DNA from 4 places in the Paenibacillus sp. sgz302191 genome. Region 4 is predicted to be linked to each of the others. Evidence: riboswitches for the same ligand, from Rfam matches in the RefSeq annotation. Region 4 holds a riboswitch; each other region holds the start of a gene.
The links. A riboswitch is a leader RNA that binds a small molecule or an ion and turns the genes downstream of it on or off. The one in region 4 is predicted to bind cyclic di-AMP.
Positions count from the first base shown of each region.

Region 1: it holds a riboswitch for cyclic di-AMP, as region 4 does, so the genes downstream of both, AC3G2T_RS35785 (C40 family peptidase) here and AC3G2T_RS15335 (KamA family radical SAM protein) in region 4, are expected to answer to the same signal.
Region 2: it holds a riboswitch for cyclic di-AMP, as region 4 does, so the genes downstream of both, AC3G2T_RS30325 (CAP domain-containing protein) here and AC3G2T_RS15335 (KamA family radical SAM protein) in region 4, are expected to answer to the same signal.
Region 3: it holds a riboswitch for cyclic di-AMP, as region 4 does, so the genes downstream of both, AC3G2T_RS08790 (TrkH family potassium uptake protein) here and AC3G2T_RS15335 (KamA family radical SAM protein) in region 4, are expected to answer to the same signal.

Region 1 is NZ_JBYLHY010000046.1:836-6,046, reverse strand. It holds gene AC3G2T_RS35795 (ROK family protein) at 1-355, shown strand, start outside; gene AC3G2T_RS35790 (hypothetical protein) at 381-2,033, shown strand; cyclic di-AMP (ydaO/yuaA leader) riboswitch at 2,130-2,280, shown strand; gene AC3G2T_RS35785 (C40 family peptidase) at 2,285-3,169, shown strand; gene AC3G2T_RS35780 (hypothetical protein) at 3,339-3,998, shown strand; gene AC3G2T_RS35775 (phosphodiester glycosidase family protein) at 4,011-5,211, opposite strand, start outside.
Region 2 is NZ_JBYLHY010000029.1:11,524-16,734, forward strand. It holds gene AC3G2T_RS30310 (copper amine oxidase N-terminal domain-containing protein) at 1-444, shown strand, start outside; gene AC3G2T_RS30315 (TetR/AcrR family transcriptional regulator) at 623-1,288, shown strand; gene AC3G2T_RS30320 (DUF4188 domain-containing protein) at 1,299-1,808, shown strand; gene AC3G2T_RS30325 (CAP domain-containing protein) at 1,895-2,779, opposite strand; cyclic di-AMP (ydaO/yuaA leader) riboswitch at 2,787-2,923, opposite strand; gene AC3G2T_RS30330 (hypothetical protein) at 3,112-3,297, opposite strand; gene AC3G2T_RS30335 (DUF4062 domain-containing protein) at 3,294-4,445, opposite strand; gene AC3G2T_RS30340 (MHYT domain-containing protein) at 4,595-5,211, shown strand, end outside.
Region 3 is NZ_JBYLHY010000005.1:51,949-57,159, reverse strand. It holds gene AC3G2T_RS08795 (CPBP family intramembrane glutamic endopeptidase) at 498-2,093, opposite strand; cyclic di-AMP (ydaO/yuaA leader) riboswitch at 2,332-2,481, shown strand; gene AC3G2T_RS08790 (TrkH family potassium uptake protein) at 2,551-3,900, shown strand; gene AC3G2T_RS08785 (potassium channel family protein) at 3,913-4,575, shown strand; gene AC3G2T_RS08780 (cation:proton antiporter) at 4,575-5,211, shown strand, end outside.
Region 4 is NZ_JBYLHY010000009.1:126,391-131,601, forward strand. It holds gene AC3G2T_RS15330 (S-layer homology domain-containing protein) at 1-3,188, shown strand, start outside; cyclic di-AMP (ydaO/yuaA leader) riboswitch at 3,235-3,374, shown strand; gene AC3G2T_RS15335 (KamA family radical SAM protein) at 3,600-4,748, shown strand; gene AC3G2T_RS15340 (hypothetical protein) at 4,910-5,211, shown strand, end outside.

The DNA of each region.
Region 1 (5,211 bases), on a different contig from region 4:
AGTCAGGAGCGTGCTTGACAGGCAGCTGGAGGAAACGGCGGCGGCCGGCGTCAATGGCCAGTCCATATTCGAACGGGTCAAAAGCGGAGATTCCGCATGGGCCGAGCCTGTCGACAGGTGGATGGACGAGGTAGCCAAAGGCATTGCCGATCTCATCTACGTGCTGGACCCCGGGCTGATTATTGTGGGCGGGGGCGTCTCCGCGCAAAAAACGTTTTTAACCGACCGGATCGCAGCCAAGGTAGACTCTTATTTAACGGCCGATTTTCAGGGGCTGACGCGCATCGTGCCTGCGCTTTGCGGCAATGAGGCCGGCATGCTGGGGGCCGTATCCTTATTTGCAACCCGGAACTGACTGAATGAAGGGAAGATGTGACGGTATGAGCTTAAACATGATGGAAAGCATGACGGACGAACAGCGTTATCTGGTCGATCACGCCATGGCGGATATGGATCTGTACTATGATGAGGAAATGAAACTGCTGCGGGATAAAGACAATGAGCAGCTTCATTATACGCGGGGGAGCGCGCACTATGCGATAGGACTGCTGCTCCGGAACGCGCCGGGAGATTTGGCAAGAGCTTGCGAAGTTCTCGCTACGGTGATGGACATGCAGTACGATTGTCCGGATGAAATCTATCACGGCACGTTTCGCACGGCCCCTCAGGTGCCGCACCCTCCGGCCGGCAGCTTTCCCTGGAAATCTTTTGCGCCGGGCTTCGCCTTCTTTTTGGCCGATACGTTCGGGAAAATATCCGACCGGCTCGGCGATCCGGCGGCGAGAGAATCGTTTCAAACCGCTGTAGACGACGTGCTGCCGACGGTTTGGACGACCTATGATCCGAACTGGCGGGAATTCATTGCCTGTGCGTTCGCCGTCATCCTGGAAAATTGGGCGGACAGCCTGCCCGCCGAGCTTGTCACCCGGATGGATTCCTGCATGCGCAAAGCGGTGGAAGCGTCCATCGACCGGCGTTTGTCGGATGCCATCCCGATGAACACCAACATCGAGCTTATGCATATGTTCATCTGCCACTATTTCGGACACCGGTACGGCATCGCGGACTGGATCGGGCATGCCGACCGGGAGGCGGGCAAGTTCATTGAAGCTTTCGCGGAGTTCGGGTCGTTCGCAGAGTTCAATACAACGACGTATTACGGCGTCGATCTGACCGTGCTGGGGCTTTGGCGGAACTACAGCAAGACGGATGCGTTCCGGCGGATCGGCCGCGAGATCGAGCAAGGACTGTGGGCGAACATCGCTTTATTTTACAATCCGAATCTGGAAAATTTGTCGGGGCCGTTCTCGCGCGCCTATGAGATGGAAATGAGAGACCACAGCTCGATCGGCGTCTTTCTTTATCTGGCTTTGGGCCAAGGCTACGAGTATCTCGCCGGGATCAATTGCGAATCCGAGCATGACCCGATGATCGCTCTGGTCGGGGTCGACGTGCCGCCGGCCGTTAAACCGGCGCTGGCTGCGTTCCAGGGCCGGCGGCTGGCCCGGAAGCAGTTCAGAGAGCTGTGCGAACGGGATCGCCCCGGCGCTAACTCGAATCTGTGCACGGCGACGGCCTGGATCGAAGACAATCTGATGATCGGCGGGATGACCGGGAGCCGCAACACGAACGGGCAAATGCATCCTGCGACGATGCACTGGCGAACCGGCGCTGGAGACAAGTATTATATGAGGCTGATTCGCCGGGAAGCGGGCAAGCATTGGAACACGCATCTGAGAGGCATTGCGTTCGATGCCGAAGCGGAGCAGGACCGGCTCGCGGTTGACGTTCATTTTCAGACGAATGCGGAGATCGAGCTGTTTTTCGAAATTGCGGGCAAGCATATTCACGACGCCGACATAGCTCCCGATGTGTGGACAATGCCTGGGCTGACTTGCCGCGTAGAGGCCGATGCGCCCGCGCCCGAAATCAACGTTTTTGACAATCGCGTTGAAGTGGTATACCGCTACCGGCCGCAAGTTTCCGGCGCTCATATGAGGTTTGCGCTCCGCGTCGAGCGCGATCCGGCTTAAGGCTGGGAGCAGGCAAAACGCCTGATTTGGCCTTGGGAATTTTTACCGCGACGCAAAATTTGAAATTTGTCCGAATTCTATGCTAGTCTATCAAAGTAAAAAAAAATGCCGAATCTTGGAGCAGCACAAGCTCCGGTACGGGGGACTTCTTCATTTGGGGTGAAAGATCGGTTCGGATGTCCGAACCGGTCAAGGGAATTCCTCTTCCCGAACCCGTCAACTAACCTCGGAGGCTCAGGGAGGCAATCTTTTTGAAACGTCTTGTTTATTCATGCGCTTTTATCGGCGCAGCAGTATCCGGCGCTGCTTTGCTGCCTGCCCAAGCGGAAGCTTCTCAAGCGCTTTCAGTCAAAGTCCAGGTCAACGACGACATCGTGCAGTTTACGGACGCGCAGCCTTTTATCGACAAAAATGGGAATTTGCAAGTGCCGTTAAGGGCCGTAACCGACAAACTGGGCTATGAAGTGAAATGGGCGAAGCAAGGAGGCGAGGTCGCCGTCTCGGTGTTGACCAAGGATCAGGTCGTTTCACTGAGGACGGACGAACAGCAAGCGCTTGTGGGCAGCAAGAAAATCAGCCTGGAGAGCAGCCCGGCTTTTATCCAGGGAAGTACATACGTACCGCTTCGTTTTATTACGGAAACGTTCGGTTCCAAGATCGAGTGGAGCGATGCGAATCAGATCGCGATCGTGAATGCGGACGGCAAGCCCCACAAGCCGGCCTGGACGGCGCCGCCGGAACCGCCCGCACCCGCACCTGCGCCTGCGCCGCCTCAGCCGTCCATGACCGATCTGATCGTGCAGACGGCGAGCAATTACATGGGAGTCCCGTACAAATGGGGCGGAACGACGCCGCGCGGATTTGACTGCTCGGGTCTTGTCGGTTATGTGTTTGAAGCGGAAGGAATCGATCTTCCGAGAACTTCCGCCGAAATGTACAGCGATGCCGGAACGCCGGTATCCGATCTGAAGGTGGGAGATTTGGTCTTTTTTGGCCGCGGTGTTGTCGATCATGTCGGTATTTATTTAGGGAATGATCAATTTATTTCATCCACCTCTTCAAGAGGAGTAGCCGTCGAGAGTTTGTCGAGCAAGTATTGGGGCGCGAGATACGTTGGCGCCAAGAGAATCATATAGAAGCTAGCCTGTCTGAAAAATGAAAGAAACATCTGTTTTGTGCAAGCCACGGAAAACGGATGTTTCTTTTTTGTGTTGAAAAATTGCGATTTATATCGAATTTTTATCGTTTTTCGCCTATAATGAAGAAATGTTCGGAGAAAGAGGAAGCGGGTGAACGGCGATCTCCATGCTGACAGCAGTCTTGAAGCGGTGGTTTTTAAGAAAAAATACAGCGGTTATCATGAACAATAATCATGCTGCGGAAATAAGCGCTGCGATCCCTCCGGAAATTATGGACGTGATCCGTCGTTTTTTTCAGACATACGACAATTTTCAAGGCGCGCGGAACCTCCAAACGGATACTTTTATTAGAGAAGTGTATTATGCCACGAAGCAGGACCCGGCCGATCAAAGCACGGTGGACGAAATGGAAGTCTATCTGCACTATAAAAACTTGCAGCGCCTGCGTTTGAAGCACTACGAGATCGATGAATTTCTCATGTTGAACAGCGGCGTCTGCCTAGTCGGCGTTACCCGGGAATTCAGCGGCAGCGTCCGGAACCGGGTGCTCTATTTTTTGAATAAGGAAGACGGCGCCTGGCGCTTTCATCATATTGCAAGATCTCATCACGGCACGATTACCGACAAGTTCCAGGTCAAGGAGCAGACGGGTTTCGTCGTTAGCAATGAAAAGACCGCCATGCTTTTTCTGGCTCACAGCGACACTTCCGACGCAATCGGCTACATGACAGGCGATTACGTCCATGTGGAAGGGTATCTGGAGGTCGAGCAGCAAGTCGGCGGCCAGTTTTTTTACAGAATTGTCCGCATGAACAGGATTCACTGATCAGAGCGGCTGTTACGGAAAAGTAAGGGAAGCGCGGTACAGCGCAGCGTCCCAGGCGACCTGCCCGCCGAGCGACTCCATGACGGTGCGAAGCGGCATATAGATGTGGCCGTCCACGATGGCGGGAGCGGCGGGCAGAACTACCCGCTTGTCGTTCCACAGCATGACGGGATCGTCCGGATGCAGGAGCAGGCGGTTGGCTCCGTACTGAACCGTTAGCGTGCGCGTGTTCCCGTTCCAGTCAAACTTCGCCCCGATCCTCTCCAAAATGCCGCGAAACGGCACCATGCTCGTCTCCTGGAGCAAATATCCCCTGAACTCGTTCACGAATTGCCCGTTCACTTCAACTTGAATTTGCGGATACCGGAGCCGTTCCACCACAAGCGCATTGCTGAGCAGTCGTCCGGGCGCGGTGAGCATGACGCCATCCGCATACAGGGCGGAGCTCGCGCCTCCATCGAGGTTCATGGCATCCGTCAAGCCCATGTCCTGAAGCACATGCGCCATGTCGTCGATCGTCGCCGAAGACATCGTGCCCATCACCAGACGGCGCGATTCGTCAACGCCGATAAAGCTGCGCACATTCGACTGTGTCGTAATTCGCGGATCGGTGAAGCCGTCTCTCTCGTAATCGATATCGACGGCGCCGCCGGTGAGCAGGCGCGGACCGGCACCTACGGCTGCGTCCACCCGGGGCAGCGCGGGAGCGGTTCCCGAGCCGCCGTCCAGCGTTGACGTTAGGCGTATGGCGTCTCCCACATGGATGTTCGGCAGGACATGGGCCAGATTGTTGGCGCTGCGGCCGACAAGGCATACTTGCCCGTCTTCAGGGATGGCGGCCCCGTCTTCGGTGATCGCAGTGATCACACCTGCTTGAACGACGATTTTGGTCGAATTCGGAAAATCGATCCGTTCCCCGAAAGCTCTCGTGTACCAGATGATTTGATCGTCTACGGAATCTCCGTAATATTTGTTCACTCCCCAGGCGGTGAACTTGTAGGCGCTGCCGGCATGGGCAACGCTTATTTGGTGTCCGGTTCCGAAGTACCCCACGCTTACCGTCTTGTCGGCGAGGACGAGCAAGGACGGGTTGGTGCCGGAGTGCACGACATCGCCTGAATCGATGAGCAGCCCGTTCGGATAGCGAATCGTGTCGTCCTCTTCATAAGCGTCGAAAAACGCGCCATTGATGCCTGCCGCCGCATGATTGCAC
Region 2 (5,211 bases), on a different contig from region 4:
GGCGAGAAGATGGCTCTGTTCGCCGATTCCGGCACCGAGGGCGTAACCCGAATGATCTCCACGGTAAAAGACGGCGTCACGTATGTGTTTGACAAAAACGGAAAAACGATATTCAAACTTACGGACAATGGGCTGAAAAAAGCAGCCGCAGTATCTGTCGACACGGATTCGATAACCAGGCTGTCAGCCTCCAATGGATACTTCTATGTCCTGGATAAAAACTCGCTCATTCATCGAATCGATCCGAATGGCGAAATATCCGTTTACGCCGATCTTCAAGGCGTTACACACAACAGGGGGATCTTCAATATCCCGGAGACGCAGATACAGCAGTCGGACCCGTTGACGTTGGACCGAAACCGTATATTGATGTCTGCGGACAGCAATGGCAATATTTTTCTTATCGACGATGACATTTTAAAACGCATCAACATTTATCCGTGAGAATGCCCCGCCACGGCACAATCGCTGCTTGGTGGTAAAACAAACCTCTAAACGCGGCCGCTCATCATTGAATGGCCTCGATAGAGGTTTTCTCATTGACATAAAACTTTACTTGAGTTAATTTATAAATATAAGTTCACAAATGGATGACAATAAGTACGCAGAGAAGGTGAAGGATATGAGAGCGGGAAACCGGCAATCGGTACGCCATAGCAAAAGCAAAATGCCGCTGAGGGAGATTAAAAAAGCCCGCGCGAAGCTGGCTGTTTTTCAGGCCAGTCTTGAATTGATCGGCGAAAATACGTTTCGCGCCGTGTACGTCGACGATATTTGCCGGCGGGCGGAAATATCGAAGGTGACGTTTTTTAAGTTTTTCCCGCAAAAAGAAGACGTACTCATTTATTTCATGCTCGTTTGGCTGACGCGGCGGCTTGTGGAGCTTCGGGAAGAGCAGAAGCGGGGGATGGCCGCGATCCGCCATATTTTCGGCAAGGTGGCCGAGGACGCGAAGAAACAGCCGGGGCTGATGCTCAGCCTGATCGGGTTTCTTGCGGAGCAGAAAATGCACCCTTGCATGCCCGATTTGAACGAAGCGGAATTGCATCTGCTGTTTCCCGGCAAGGAGGAGCTGGCCGCTTCCGTCGACCCGAATCTCGACAAACGCTTCCGGCAGTTTGTCGAGGAGGCCAAACAAGACGGCGGCATTGACGCTGAGCGGGATACCGAAAACTTGGTAGCGATGCTGGTCACGCTGTTTTACGGCGCTTATTTAACCGCTCATATGTTCAAAGCTTCGGATTACATGGCTTTTTACGACATGCATTTACAATTCATCGGAAAGTAGGGTGTTTTCTATGGCAAAAGTCGTTCCGGGCCGGTATACGGCCCAAATGGGGGATTCATTCGTCGTATTTATTATCGGAATGCGTGTCAACAAGCTCTGGGCCGTCCATAAATGGTGGCCTGTTATGAGCGCGATGCCCAAAATGCTGAAAGAATTGTACAGCCATCCCGAGCTCGGATTTTTGCACTCCGAATATTTGTTAAGCTGGCGCGGAGTGACGCTGATCCAGTACTGGAAGTCGTTCGATGATCTGGAGAAATACGCGCGCGGCGGCGTGCACTTGAAAGCGTGGCAGGCATTCAACCGGAGCGTTGGCACGGACGGGACGGTCGGCATTTTTCATGAGACGTATCTCATGAAGGAGGGGCAGTATGAATGCGTGTACGGCAATATGCCGCGCATGGGGCTCGGGGCTGCAGGCGAACATGTGCCGGCTACGGGAAAAAGGGAGACCGCCCGCAGAAGAACGGGCGGAACCAACGATCCCGCCGTACCGACTCCGCCGAATCCCGCGGTATAATCTGAAGCGAACTGCGGGACAATAGCAGCGAACAGCAAAACAACCGTTTCCGGAGGGTTCGGAAACGGTTGTCGTATGAATCAATATTAATTGGCGATAAATTCTTGAACCCATTCGTTGTTGTAAAAGGCTACGCCAATTTTCGTGTAGTTAGGGCTTAAGATGTTTTGGCGATGACCTTCGCTGTTCATCCAGGCAGTCATAACTTCTTGCGGAGTTTGCTGCCCCATGGCAATATTTTCGCCGGCATACGTGTACTGGATTCCGTATTTGGTCATCATATCGAACGGAGATCCGTAAGTTGGCGAAGTGTGATCGAAGTAATGGTTGTTGTACATGTCTTTCGCTTTATCAAGCGCCATAGCAGCCAAACTGGAGTCGCTTGTAAGCGGGCTCAAGCCTGCTTTGGCCCGTTCCTGATTGACCAGGGTGACGACTTGATCGGCATACGCGGAGCTCGAAGTGTCCGTAGTCGTGCCTGTTGTCGTTCCTGTATCAGTGCCTGTGGAAGGCTGTGTCGTTGTTCCCGTATCAGTGCCCGTAGAAGGTTGTGTCGTCGTACCTGTGCCACTGCCTGTGTCAGTACCCGTAGAAGGCGTATCCGTCGGAGTTGTGCCGGTGGAAGGCGTTCCGGTATTCGAGTCTGAGCCATGATGTCTTACGTGATGATGGTAAGAACCCGATGGCATATTGTAATTGCCGGGAGATTTAAACAGGCCGGCCCAGTTGCTCGGATCAAACAATTGCGGATATTGCTGAAGCAAGCTGTCCAGGGAAGTTCCTTGAGAATTTCCTTGCTGGAGTCCTTGCTGAAGTAATTGCTGAATGTTTTGCTGAAGCCCTTGCGGGAGCCCCTGCAGGTTGCCGATGACTTGGCCGTTCACAGTGTAAGTAGCTGCGGATGCCGCTCCGGAACTTACGATCATGCCTAATACCAGCGCACCTGTGATAGCTGTTTTCTTGAAACGCATTAAAACCATCCTCTCCTTTTTTGGCCTACGAGGTTAGCTGACGGATTCGGGTCAAAGAGAAATCACCCTGCCATTTTGCAATGGCTTCACCCCAAATAAAGAGGTTCCCCCGTGCATCTTTCGATGCTTTGGCCGTTTTGTTTGCTCAGCAAGAACAGCAGTTTCCCGCGTCCTTCTGTGGGTTTCATTCTAGCATAGAAAACTAGGGGGGATCACCCCTCAAATGTTTCCATTGATAGAAACAGGCAGCCGCAACAAAAAAAGCCCGGCCGTCAGGTTTCCCTGATCTGGCCGCGCTTGGCGTCGTTTCGGTTGGTATGTACGCTGTTCGCTTATCGGCGTCTTGCTGCCGCGAACCGGCTTTTTATCAATTCCAAAGCTTTCGTGCTTTCTTCCTTTTGCTCTCTTAGCAAATCTTGAAAGCTCTTGTTGGGAGAAACAAAAAGCAGCGCGTCTTTGGGCTGCTCGCCTACGGCTACCGACACTTTTCCGTTAATGGATACATATACAGTTGTCATGGCTGCATCCCTCCGATCATTTTCCGGGCAAATTCAAAAACCATAGGGTTCTGGTTCATTATAGCATATAATACGTCATCTCGAAAAGTGACAAACTTCCGCGCATCCCAACCGGAATCGGCCCGAAAGTGGCAGGTCATGACCCGGTCCTGGCATTTTACCGTTAAGTAGAGCGTTTGCTTGGCTTCATTGAAAAAAAGCTGCTCCGGATTGTCCCTTTTCGCCGTAATCGATACGTACGATTTTTCATTATTCAGCAGAAAAAAAGGTTCGCTAGTCGTATTCCCGACTTCCAGCAGCAAATTCATCCGCCCGTTGTCGCGCGTATATATCGTAACGGCCGAGCAATCATGAAAGGCGCCGATGTCCTCGGACATATAGTTTCCATAATGGCGCTTTACCATTCTGCCTTTGAGCTTGCTCATAAAATCGGCGAAAAAGAGCGCCATCCGATCTTTCGGTAAATGTTGAAAAAGCGGAATATTGCGCTCGATGAATTGAGCGAACTCTTCATGCAGTTGAATTTGTTTCGTATACGTTTCGAACGTAGCTTCAAGCGGAAGCAGCAGAACGCCTCTGCGCATCAGGTCGCTGAAATAGTCTTTCCAGTCGATAGAGACGCCCAGTGAGAGCTCTTCCGTATAAATCCCTTTTTTGACCAAATCATCGATGAAAAACCACACGTACGGATCGATGTGGGAAGGTACTTGAGTATGGCTTTTTAATGCGGCTGTAATGTCCGCGGCTTTAGGATAAGCCCCGGTTTCTTCGGCATGCCTGTTCGTAATTTCTTCGATAATGCCTTTCATAGTGCTGAAAAACAGGCGCTTGACGCCGGTTTCTACAAAGACAAGCACGGTCTTATTCAAACGGGTTGCCTGTATGTACTCCAGATGGGTAATCGTCCGGTCGTATTTGGGGTAGAACGTGCCCCCTTTATCTTTAATAAATAAAAGAAAAACTTCCGACTCTTCGACTTTTTTGAGGCATTTGCTAATAGGATCCTGATGCGAGTCCCACGGGCCAAAATTTCGTTCGTACATAAGAGGATCATGCCCGATTTCCGTCAATTGCTCGAAAACGGCGTTTCGAATCGGCCGCAATTCGTCTTGGCCTACGGAGCTAATGAATATTTTCGCTTTAGGCAAAACGTTCACCCCTTACCTTATCTGCAACTATTATACCTTATTTGATGCTTTTTTCGCATATTTTCATTGAGCAAGTGAAGAGAGGGATGGTAATATATTGAAAGAAGAACATTACGACAATAATCGACAAACAGAGAGAGGGATTGTACATGCAGCATGTTCATGGTACGTACGATACGGGACTGGTCATATTTTCATATATCGTAGCTGTCGTTGCGTCTTATACGGTTCTTGATTTAACCGCACGGATCAGCACTGCCGCAGGCGGAGCCCGTTGGCTGTGGCTCTCATTCGGCGCCATTGCCATGGGGATGGGTATATGGTCGATGCATTTTGTCGGAATGCTCGCCTTTTCGCTGCCTATACCGATCGGATACGATCTTATGCTCGTGCTGCTGTCCGTGCTCGCGGCTGTCAGCGCGTCTTTCGTCGCTCTGAACGTCGTAGGCCGCAATCAGCTGACATTGCGCCAATTGATCGGCGGCGGGCTGATGCTGGCCGTGGGCATTTCGGCGATGCATTACATCGGTATGGCCGCCATGCAGGTCGATATTTCGTACGACCCGTTCTATTTTGCGCTGTCCATCGTCATTGCGATCGTCGCGTCCATCGCGGCTTTATGGTTATCGTTTTATTTCCGTACGGGCAAAGAAAGCGGCGAAGTGTGGAAAAAGATCGGGAGCGGATTGATTATGGGCGCCGCGATCGTCGGTATGCATTATACGGGAATGATGGCCGCCCAATTTCATTTGGGGGGCAAAGCGGC
Region 3 (5,211 bases), on a different contig from region 4:
AGGGTAGAGCGGCTGCGCCCATTGGTTCCTCTACCCCGTCATTTTATCTTCAATTTGATTATTGCAGTATATCAGCACCACGGGCTGCCCAACGAGCGCGGACCCTAGTGGGCGTTCGAAGGCTCTCAGCGCCGCGAGTGCCCAGCGAGCGTTCGGAGTTTATCAGCGCCACGGGCTGCCCAACGAGCGCAGACCCTAGTGGGCTTTCGAAGGCTCTCAGCGCCGCGAGTGCCCAGCGAGCGTTCGGAGGTTATCAGCACCACGGGCTGCCCAACGAGCGCGGACCCTAGTGGGCGTTCGAAGGCTCTCAGCGCCGCGAGTGCCCAGCGAGCGTTCGAAGGTTATCAGCGCCACGGGCTGCCTAACGAGCGCAGACCCTAGTGGCCGTTCGGAGGCGCGCCGCGCGCAGCCCGACGAACGCTGACCCTGGCGAGCGTCCGCAGGCTCTCAGCGCCGCACGGGGGCTATCCCCGCGCACCGCCAGCCATGCGCTGGCTCTACCCCGGGCTTGGCGCGAGGCGCCGCCGGTGCCACCATGCCAGCAGCAGCGCGGCGAGGGCCGGCAGCAGGATGTAGAAGATACCTGCGGCAGCATCGCCCGCCTGGTCCAGCGAGAACAGCGACAGACCCATCAGGATGCTGTCCATGCAGGCATGGGCGAATACGGCAGTGATGAAGCCGTATTTTAGGAACACATAGCCGAGAATGATGCCGATGACGGTTACCTCGATCAGGCGGGTATACACCGGATAGATCGGGTATTGCGTATGGCTCGCGGCCCAAATGATGCTCGGCAGCAGAACGGCGATGAAGTTCGAGCGGAACAGCTTTTTGAACAGCAGGATGCCGAGCAGCCGGTAAGCGGCTTCTTCCGATATTGCGGCGGCCCACGCCATCAGCGGAAACAATTTGGGCTCCAGCATATTCAATACGGAATCCCCCGGATCGTTCACGGCCCATACGTCGAAGCGGACCTCGCCCGCATAGAACAGAACTTGCTGGACCCCAAGGATGAACAGGGCGAGCAAATAGCCCCGGCCCATTCCGTGAAACACTTCCGATCCGAAGCGCGATTCCCGCCAAGCCGGCCAAGGCTTCCACCCGTTCGACTCCCACCACCGGCTGCCGGAAGCAAGCGAGATGTAGACCGATAGACCGAGCAGCAGCGTGACGACGTTCATGAACAGCGAGCCGGCCAATGTGGCGGTTCCGTTGTCTGCGATATCGCCGGACATCGTTTTGAAAGCCGGATACATATTGATGTTGTTGGCGATGTAAATCGTCGTAAAAATAACAGTGAGCAGCAGGCCCTTGCGAAAATCCATCTGCTTGCGGTGCCTGATGGCATATACGATGGCCGCAACGGACATCAGGAACGTAAAGCCCATGCTGATCCAGGTCATGAACGAGGCGGATTGATCCTGCGAGTCAAGCCATGTCTGATGGTCCTCTGGGATGCTGAATTGCACGGCATAGCCGACCAAAGCGTTATCGTCAAAATCGATCCGCAAGCGCAGCTTGGAACCGCCGATGGCTTCCGCTTTCTTTTCGTAAACGTACGTGTTCGCGCCGGCCTCTTTCTTCGGCTCCAGGGCGAGACTGAAATCGTCGGGATTAAAGCCCTGCCGGCTCATCTCCTCCTTGGCCAGCTGGTCCGCTTTTTGCCTGCCGATCGCTGCGGCGGTACCGGTGAGCGTCTCGCGCCAGCCGACGATTTGCAAGCTTTTGTAGTTGACGTCAACTTCGAATTTGCGCTTGCTGCCGGGATCGACGGCGCTGACCTGATAGAAATCGAGCGGGAAGCGGTCCCCGTATTTCAGCTCATACTCGTGCAAAAGGTGTTCTTTCTGCAAGTATCCGCTTCTCGACTTTTCGGACTGGTATACGACGAAAGTACGCGGCTGGCCGATGCCGTAGCGGCTTTGCAAAAACTGCCCGGCCGCGTCGGCCGCCTGCTGCTTCGTAACGGCCGGACTTTCCGCCGGGGCCGCTTCTTCCGTTTGATATCCCGCAAGCATATTGACCCCCATATACAAGGCCACGCCGATGCACGCGAGGATCAGCAAAGTTCGGTTCAATTTCATTCGCATCATGGGATAAAATATCTCCTTGGATAATGTTGGTTCGCAAATACGCTAAATTAAAAGTATCACAGATGTTAAGGAAAACCAATTCATGCAAAATAAAACGTAAACCGGGGCAAATTCGCGATTTCGAATCGTAACGCCCTCTCCTGCTTGCCAGACACGATGGAATGCTGCGAAAACCCCCGCAAATCCGCTGAAAACAACTTTGTGCGGAACAATAAATCAGATATATAATTCATATCAATTGAATAAAAAGCCGAATTTCTTGTTGAAAACGGGGGAACCATGTAATTTGGGGTGAATTTTGTCTCCGGCGTCAAAAAACCGGACAAATAGGGTGACTGCGCGCACCCGAATCCGTCAGCTAACCTCGTAGGCTTTACGTCAGGAACCATTTCCGAATAAGGCATTGGATTTCCAGTGTCTTTTTTTGCGTGTTCAATTGATGACAACAGGGGGATTTATGAAAAAAATAAGCATTTGGCAGCTTACGCCTCCGCAAATTCTGGTCCTTGGATTCGCCGCCATTATTTTGATCGGAGCGGGGCTGCTGACGCTTCCTTTTGCCTCGACGAGCGGCCGGCCGCTGCCTTTTATCGATGCGCTGTTTACGGCCACATCGGCGACCTGCGTAACCGGCCTCGTCGTGGTCGATACCGGGTCGGCATTTACCGTGTTCGGACAAGTCGTCATCGTCAGCCTGATCCAGATCGGCGGTCTCGGCTTCATGACGATGGCCACGCTGTTCGCCTTCGTGCTGCGCAAAAAAATTACGCTGAAGGAAAGATTGCTGCTGCAGGAGGCGTTCAACCAGGGCAGTATGGAAGGGATTGTGCGGCTGATCCGCAAAGTACTTATTTATTCATTAAGCATCGAAGCGATAGCGGCGATTTTGTTCACGATCCGTTGGTCGTTCGACATGGAATTTTCGAAGGCGCTGTACTTCGGCATCTGGCATGCGGTTTCGATGTTCAACAATGCCGGATTCGACCTGTTCGGCACCGCCGATGCTCCTTTCGTCTCGCTGACCGGATACGTCAACGATTTCACGGTGAACGTCGTCGCGATGGCGCTGATCGTGCTCGGAGGTCTCGGCTTCATCGTCTTGTCCGATTTGATGGAATATCACAAAACGAAGAAACTTTCCCTGCATTCCAAAGTCGTGCTTGCCATGACGGGATTTCTGATCGTTTTCGGCGCGCTAGTGATATTTATATTCGAATACACGAACACCAAGACGTTAGGACCGCTGAATTTCGGCGGAAAAATGTTGGCTTCGTTTTTCCAATCCGTCACGCCCCGGACGGCCGGCGCGAATACGGTGGACATCGGCGCCATGCGTCAGGCGTCGCAATTTTTCATGGTGATTCTCATGTTTATTGGGGCTTCTCCCGGCTCGACGGGGGGCGGGATCAAAACGACGACGTTCACCATTCTCATTGCCGCCATCATCACGATGATCCGAGGCAAGGAAGATATCGTCATTTTCCGTTTCCGTCTGGCGAAGGACCGCATTCTCAAAGCGATTACGCTCACGATGATCGCGCTCTTTCTCGTCATATTCGTGTCCATGCTGTTATCGACGACGGAGTCCGTGCAGTTTTTGAAAATATTGTTCGAAGTGACGTCCGCCTTCGGTACTGTCGGCTTGACTATGGGGCTTACGCCGTCGCTGACCGTTTTCGGCAAAATTATGCTCAGCCTGACGATGTTCGCCGGCCGGCTCGGTCCTATAACGCTCGCTTACGCGCTGCAGCCGAAACAGGAAAAAGAATTATATAGATACCCTGAGGGTAAAATTACGATTGGTTAGGGGATACTGGAGATGAAAAAAAATCAATACGCGGTAATCGGTCTGGGCCGATTCGGATCCAGCTTGTCGAAGGAGCTGATCAAGCTGGGCTATGAGGTGCTCGGCATCGACAAGGACGAAGAAGCGGTCGACGAGATGAGCTCCGAGCTGACGCATGCGGTCGTGGCGGATGCCACGGACGAGGAAGTGCTGAAGTCGCTCGGCGTGCGCAACTTTGACTGTGCGGTCGTCGCGATCGGCGACGATATTCAGGCCAGCATTTTAACCGCTATTGTGCTGAAAGATTTGGGCGTCAAAATGGTCGTCGCCAAGGCGCTGTCCGAGCTGCACGGCAAAGTGCTGAATAAAATCGGCGTGGACCGCGTCATTTATCCGGAGCGGGATATGGGCATCCGCGTGGCGCACCAGCTCGTATCACCCAATCTTTTGGATTACATCGAGCTGTCCAAAGATTACACGATCGTCGAGCTGTCGGTGCCCAAGCGCCTGTGCGGCAAAACGATCAAGGATCTGGACCCCCGGGCCAAATACGGCTGCAGTGTCGTCGCTATCAACAAGCAAAGCGGTGTGATCATCGCGCCGCTCGCCACAGATGTTGTCAATGAAAAGGATGTTATGGTGATTATCGGGACGAACGAACAAATCGAAGAATTTGAGAGCGAAGTTATCGGATAATGGAAAATGCGTCCGCCGTCATGATCGAGCATGTCATTTTGCTGCTCATTATTATTCTCAGTCTGGGCATGCTGCTGGGCAAAGCTGCACACCTGTTGAAGCTGCCGGATGTCGCGCTTTTTCTCGTAGGGGGCATCATTGTCGGGCAAGGCCTGGGCTGGGTACGGGAATCCAGCACTTCATTTACGAACCAGTTCATTCTTGCGATCGGTTCCGCACTCATTTTGTTCGACGGCGGGCGCAACATCCGCCTCTCCGGCCTTCGCAAAGTGTGGATCACCGTCAGCCTGCTCAGCGTCCCCGGCGTCATGATTACGTGCGGGGTAGTGGCCGTGGCGGCGCACCTGCTGCTTGGCCTGCCCTGGATATACGCCATGCTGCTCGGGGCGGTCATCAGTTCGACGGACCCGGCTACGCTCATCCCCGTGTTCAAGCAGGTGAAGATCCGCCTGAAAGTCAGGGAAACTGTGGAAAGCGAATCGGCCTTTAACGATGCGACGGGGTCGATTTTGACCTTTTCGCTCATTGCGGTCATCCTGGGCACCCGGGAAGTTTCGGTTGGCTCGGGAATTTGGGCGTTCGTCAAAACGGCGGCGGGAGGGCTTCTCGTCGGCGCGGCGATCGGCTTGGCCCTTG
Region 4 (5,211 bases):
GCGTTGCGCTGGACAGCAGCGGCAATATGTACGTGGCGGATACCGGCAACCATCGCATTCAGAAGCTGACGGTATCCACGGGAGTATGGAGCGAGTGGAAGAAGAGCGGAGGAGGCGCGGGAAGCGGTCCGGGCGAGTTTAATAATCCGTACGACGTTGCCGTAGACAACAACGGGAATATATACGTGGCCGAGTATGGCAACCATCGCATTCAAAAGCTGACGGTATCCACAGGAGTATGGAGCGAGTGGAAGAAGAACGGCGGTGGTTCGGGCAGCGGCCTGGGAGAGTTTAATCAACCCAAAGGCATAGCGGTGGATGGAAGCGGGAATGTGTATGTGGCCGATTCTGGCAATGAGCGCATTCAGAAGCTGACGGTATCCACAGGAGTATGGATCGAATGGGTATATAGGGGAGCGGTTGCCGGCAAAGGCTTGGGCGAGTTTAGTTATCCGAGCGGTGTGGCGGTGGACAGCGAGCGGAATGTGTATGTGGCCGATTACGATAATCATCGCATCCAGAAGCTGACGGTTTCCACAGGAATATGGAGCGAGTGGAAGAAGAGCGGAGGCGGTTCGGGTGACGGTCTTGGAGAGTTTGAGAATCCGACCGACGTTGCTGTAGACAGCAATGGGAATGTATACGTGGCCGATCGTGATAACCACCGTATCCAGAAGCTTACGGCATCCACGGGAGCATGGAGAGAGTGGAAGAAGAGCGGAGGCGGCAAAGGAAGCGGCCGTGGGGAATTTGATTATCCGAGCGGAGTGGCGGTAGATCGCAGCGGGAATGTGTACGTGGCGGATACGAATAACAGTCGTATTCAGAAGCTGGATGCAGTCACGGGAGTATGGAGCGAGTGGAAAAAGAGCGGAGGGGGCGCGGGAAGCGGCCTCGGAGAATTTTATGGACCTTCCGGCATCGAGGTGGACGGCAGCGGAAATGTGTATGTAGCGGATACCAATAACCACCGTATCCAGAAGCTGACGGCAGCTACAGGAGTATGGAGTGAGTGGAAGAAGAGCGGCGGCGGTTCGGGGAAAGGCCTTGGAGAATTTGACGAGCCTTACAGCGTGGCGGTAGATGCCGGCGGGAATGTATACGTTGCTGACATGAGCAACAATCGCATCCAGAAGCTGGACGTTTCCACGGGGGTGTGGAGAGAATGGAAGAAGAGCGGAGGCGGAGAGGGAAGCGGCCTTGGGGAATTTATTAGTCCAAGCGGTGTAGCGATAGATAGCGGAAACACTGTATATGTCGCTGATTTCGGCAACCACCGTATCCAGAAATTATCTGAGATAACTACCCCTCCGGACGTACCGACCGATGTAAAATCGGAGGTGGCGGAAGGCCAATCGCAAGCAAAGGTCAGTTTTACGGCCCCGCTCAACGATGGAGGCAGCCTCATAACCGGCTATACGGTAACTTCAAGTCCGGGAGGATTGACGTGGACGGGTACAAGCAGCCCAATCACGGTTACGGGCTTAACGTATGGGACGGCATATACGTTTACGGTTGTAGCGACGAATAGCGCAGGAAACTCCGGCCCTTCGGCCGCATCGAACAGCGTGACACCGACAGCGCCGGGAGTGCCTGCTGCGGTACCTGACGCCCCGACGGGCGTAACCGCCGTTGCAGCCAACGGCGGAGCGAAGGTAAGCTTCAATGCGCCATCCAGCAATGGAGGCAGTGAGATCGTCGGCTACACCGTGACCTCGATTCCGGGAGGACTGACTGCAACCGGAACCGGCAGCCCAATCACAGTTACGGGCTTAACGTATGGCACGACCTATACGTTTACTGTGGCGGCGATTAACAGCGTTGGCAGCAGCCCTGTTTCTGCCGTTTCTAATACCGTAAGACTGGAGATCCCTTCCGACGGCGACAGTGGTGGAAGTACGCCGCCACAGTCGATGCCTTCGACTACATCGCAACCTGATAAAACGGGCGTTACCGTTCTCATTAACGGCAAATCGGTGAATGTTGGGACGGCCAAGGTGACGAGCGTAAATTCACAGACGGTAACAACCATCAGCATTGACCGGGACAAGCTGGGGGATCTATTGGCGAAGGAAGGGCGATTCGCTGTGGTGACGATGCTGGCGGATGCCAAATCCGATGTCGTGCGCGGAGAGCTTGACGGACAGATGATCAGCAAAATGGAACTGCAGCAAGCGGTATTGGAAATAAAAACAGATAAAGCGACCTATAACTTACCGGCCGGGCAGATCGACATCCAATCGATTTCGAATCAGTTGGGCAAATCGGCAGCCTTGGAGGATATCAAGATTCAAATCGAAATTGCTGTGTCAAAAACGCCGGCGCAAGGGGTTCTGAAAGAATCCGGGGAAGGGAAAATTTCGGTCGTTGTCCCGCCGCTTGATTTTACGGTAAGAGCTTTTTATAAGGACAAGACGATCGAAGTCAACGGGTTCAAAGCTTATGTTGAACGTACAATAGCGATTCCGGATGGCGTTGATCCTGACAAAATCACAACTGGTGTCGTGGTTGAAACGGATGGAACGCTGCGCCATGTGCCGACCAAGATCGTGCGGCTGGACGGCAAGCTTTATGCCAAGATAAACAGCATGACGAATAGTGCCTATTCCGTCGTATGGCATCCGGTTGAGTTTAAGGATGCGGAGGCGCACTGGGCCAAAGAAGCGATAAACGATATGGGATCGCGTATGATCATCAATGGCGTCGGCAAAGGCTTCTTCAATCCCGATCAAGATATTACACGAGTGGAGTTTGCGGCAATTTTGATTCGCGGATTAGGAGTGCAGCCAAAAGCAGGGGCACTGTCTTTCTCTGACGTTAATTCGAAAGATTGGTATGCCGGCGCGGTTGGAACGGCCTTCGCGTACAACCTGATTAGTGGTTTTGAAGACGGCACCTTCCGCCCGAATGATAAGATTACACGCGAACAAGCGATGGTGATCATGGCCAGAGCAATGGCTATTACAGGGCTCAAAGCGAAGTCTTCCGCAAATGCAGGACAGCTATTGAACTCCTTCACCGACGCGGGTACGATATCGAATTGGGCGAAGAACGGGATTTCCGACTGCTTGGCATCCGGGATCTTTTCCGGACGAAACGGCGCCGTGCTGGATCCTGGAGCCTTCATATCAAGAGCGGAGGTTTCCGTTATTGTTCAAAGACTTCTGCGAAAGTCCGATCTGATTTAATGCGGAATCCCGCTGCGTCATTGACTCTCCGGCGGTGTTTGTGTAAGATAAAAATACGCTTAATTTCCGGTTTAACGAATCGGAAAGCGGGGGAACCAATCTTTTTGGGGCGAATCATGATGTTTATGTAGGGAACCATCTTTCCCGAGCCCGGCAGCTAACCTCGTCAGCAGTAGGTGGGTCATAGTTGCATTGTGTTATATTTGCATTTGCTGACCCGTTTATTCGGGTCTTTTTGCGTTCAATTGGACCCGACGTATAGTTTTCGGCCCGGAGGCATCGACATGTCCTCTTGCCGGCTATAAGACGGGTCATTTTTATTTTGCAGCTTTGATCCGCGGAAGGAGGAGATAGATAGCCGTCTTGGATTCGTTGAAAGCCAACATTCTGTCTTTTCAAGGAGGATGAAATATGCCGCAACCGAAATATATTACCGATATTGATAAAATCCTGGAGATTCCCGAACGCGATCGAACAAGGTTGAAGCAAATAACGGAAAAATTCGTGTTTCGCGTAAACGATTATTACTTGAAACTGATAGATTGGAACAACCCGGAAGATCCGATCAAGAAATTGATCGTTCCCAATGACGGGGAGCTGTCCGAATATGGAAGGTGGGACGCGTCGGATGAGGACACGAATTACGTCGTTCCCGGCTGCCAGCATAAATACAGGACGACGGCCCTTTTGATCGTATCCGAGGTTTGCGGCGCTTACTGCCGCTATTGTTTCCGCAAGCGGTTGTTCCGCAACGATGTCAGCGAGGCGATGTCGAACGTCGACCCGGGGCTGGCCTATATCGCCCGGCACAAGGAGATCAACAATGTGCTGCTGACGGGAGGGGACAGTTTGATCCTTTCCACGGCAAGGCTGAACGGCATCTTCGAACGGTTGAGAGCGATCGACCATGTGAAGATCATTCGGCTCGGCTCGAAAATTCCCGTGTTCAATCCGATGCGGATCTACGAAGACGAGAAGCTGCTGGAGTCCATCCGGAAGCATTCCGACTCGGAGCGCCGCATCTACGTGATGGCGCATATCAATCATCCGCGCGAAATTACGGCGGAAGCGAAGAGGGGCTTCGAAGCGCTCCATCAAGCGGGAGCGATTGTCGTGAACCAAACGCCTGTTCTAAAAGGGATCAATGATCGGCCCGAGGTGCTTGCGGAGCTGCTGGATAAGCTTTCGTGGGCGGGTGTCACGCCTTATTATTTTTTCATTAACCGGCCCGTCGCCGGCAATAAAGATTTCGTACTGCCGCTGGAACGCGTGTACCGGATCGTGGAAGAGGCGAAGGCCCTCACGTCCGGCCTGGGCAAGCGTGTCCGCCTATCGATGAGTCACACTTCCGGCAAAATCGAAATTTTGGCCATCGAGAATGGGAAGGCTTATTTGAAATACCATCAATCCCGGGACGACCAGTACGGAAAATTTATGGCGCTCGACTGCCCTGAGCATGCGGCCTGGTTCGATGATTTGCCCGGAAATGAGCAGTTCTGGAACAAGCCGAAAAAGAAAAACGACAACATTGTCTCCGCCAACGAATTGCTAAGCCGCTAACCGTTTTCTCATGCGCCGCCGCTAACCGTACCTGTACCCGGGAGGGGGCCGCGCCTCCGTCTCGGGACGTAGGGAAAATCGTTCCAGGGGTGCTGGCGGAGCAAGCCGATTTATTCTAGAATGAAGTAAATATTGATTTTATGGAATAGCGGAGGTAAACGGTGGATAAGAAGACGCTGCTTGGAGCACTTCTCGTCTTGGCGGGAATTTTCTTCTTCTTTACGAGTCAGGGAAATGCGATGGATCCTGGGATGGTGTTCGCCTATTTTTGGCCAAGTTTGTTTGTCATTCCTTTGGGGCTCCTGTTTCATTGGATGTATTTCTATGCGACTCGGCGGCGTGGGGCCGGATTGTTGATTCCGGGAGGGATTCTCCTTGTGGCCGGAGGCGTATGCCAGATTTCCATGCTGTTCGACATCTGGGAGTATACGTGGCCGGGATTCCCGCTGGCGGTAGCGTTCGG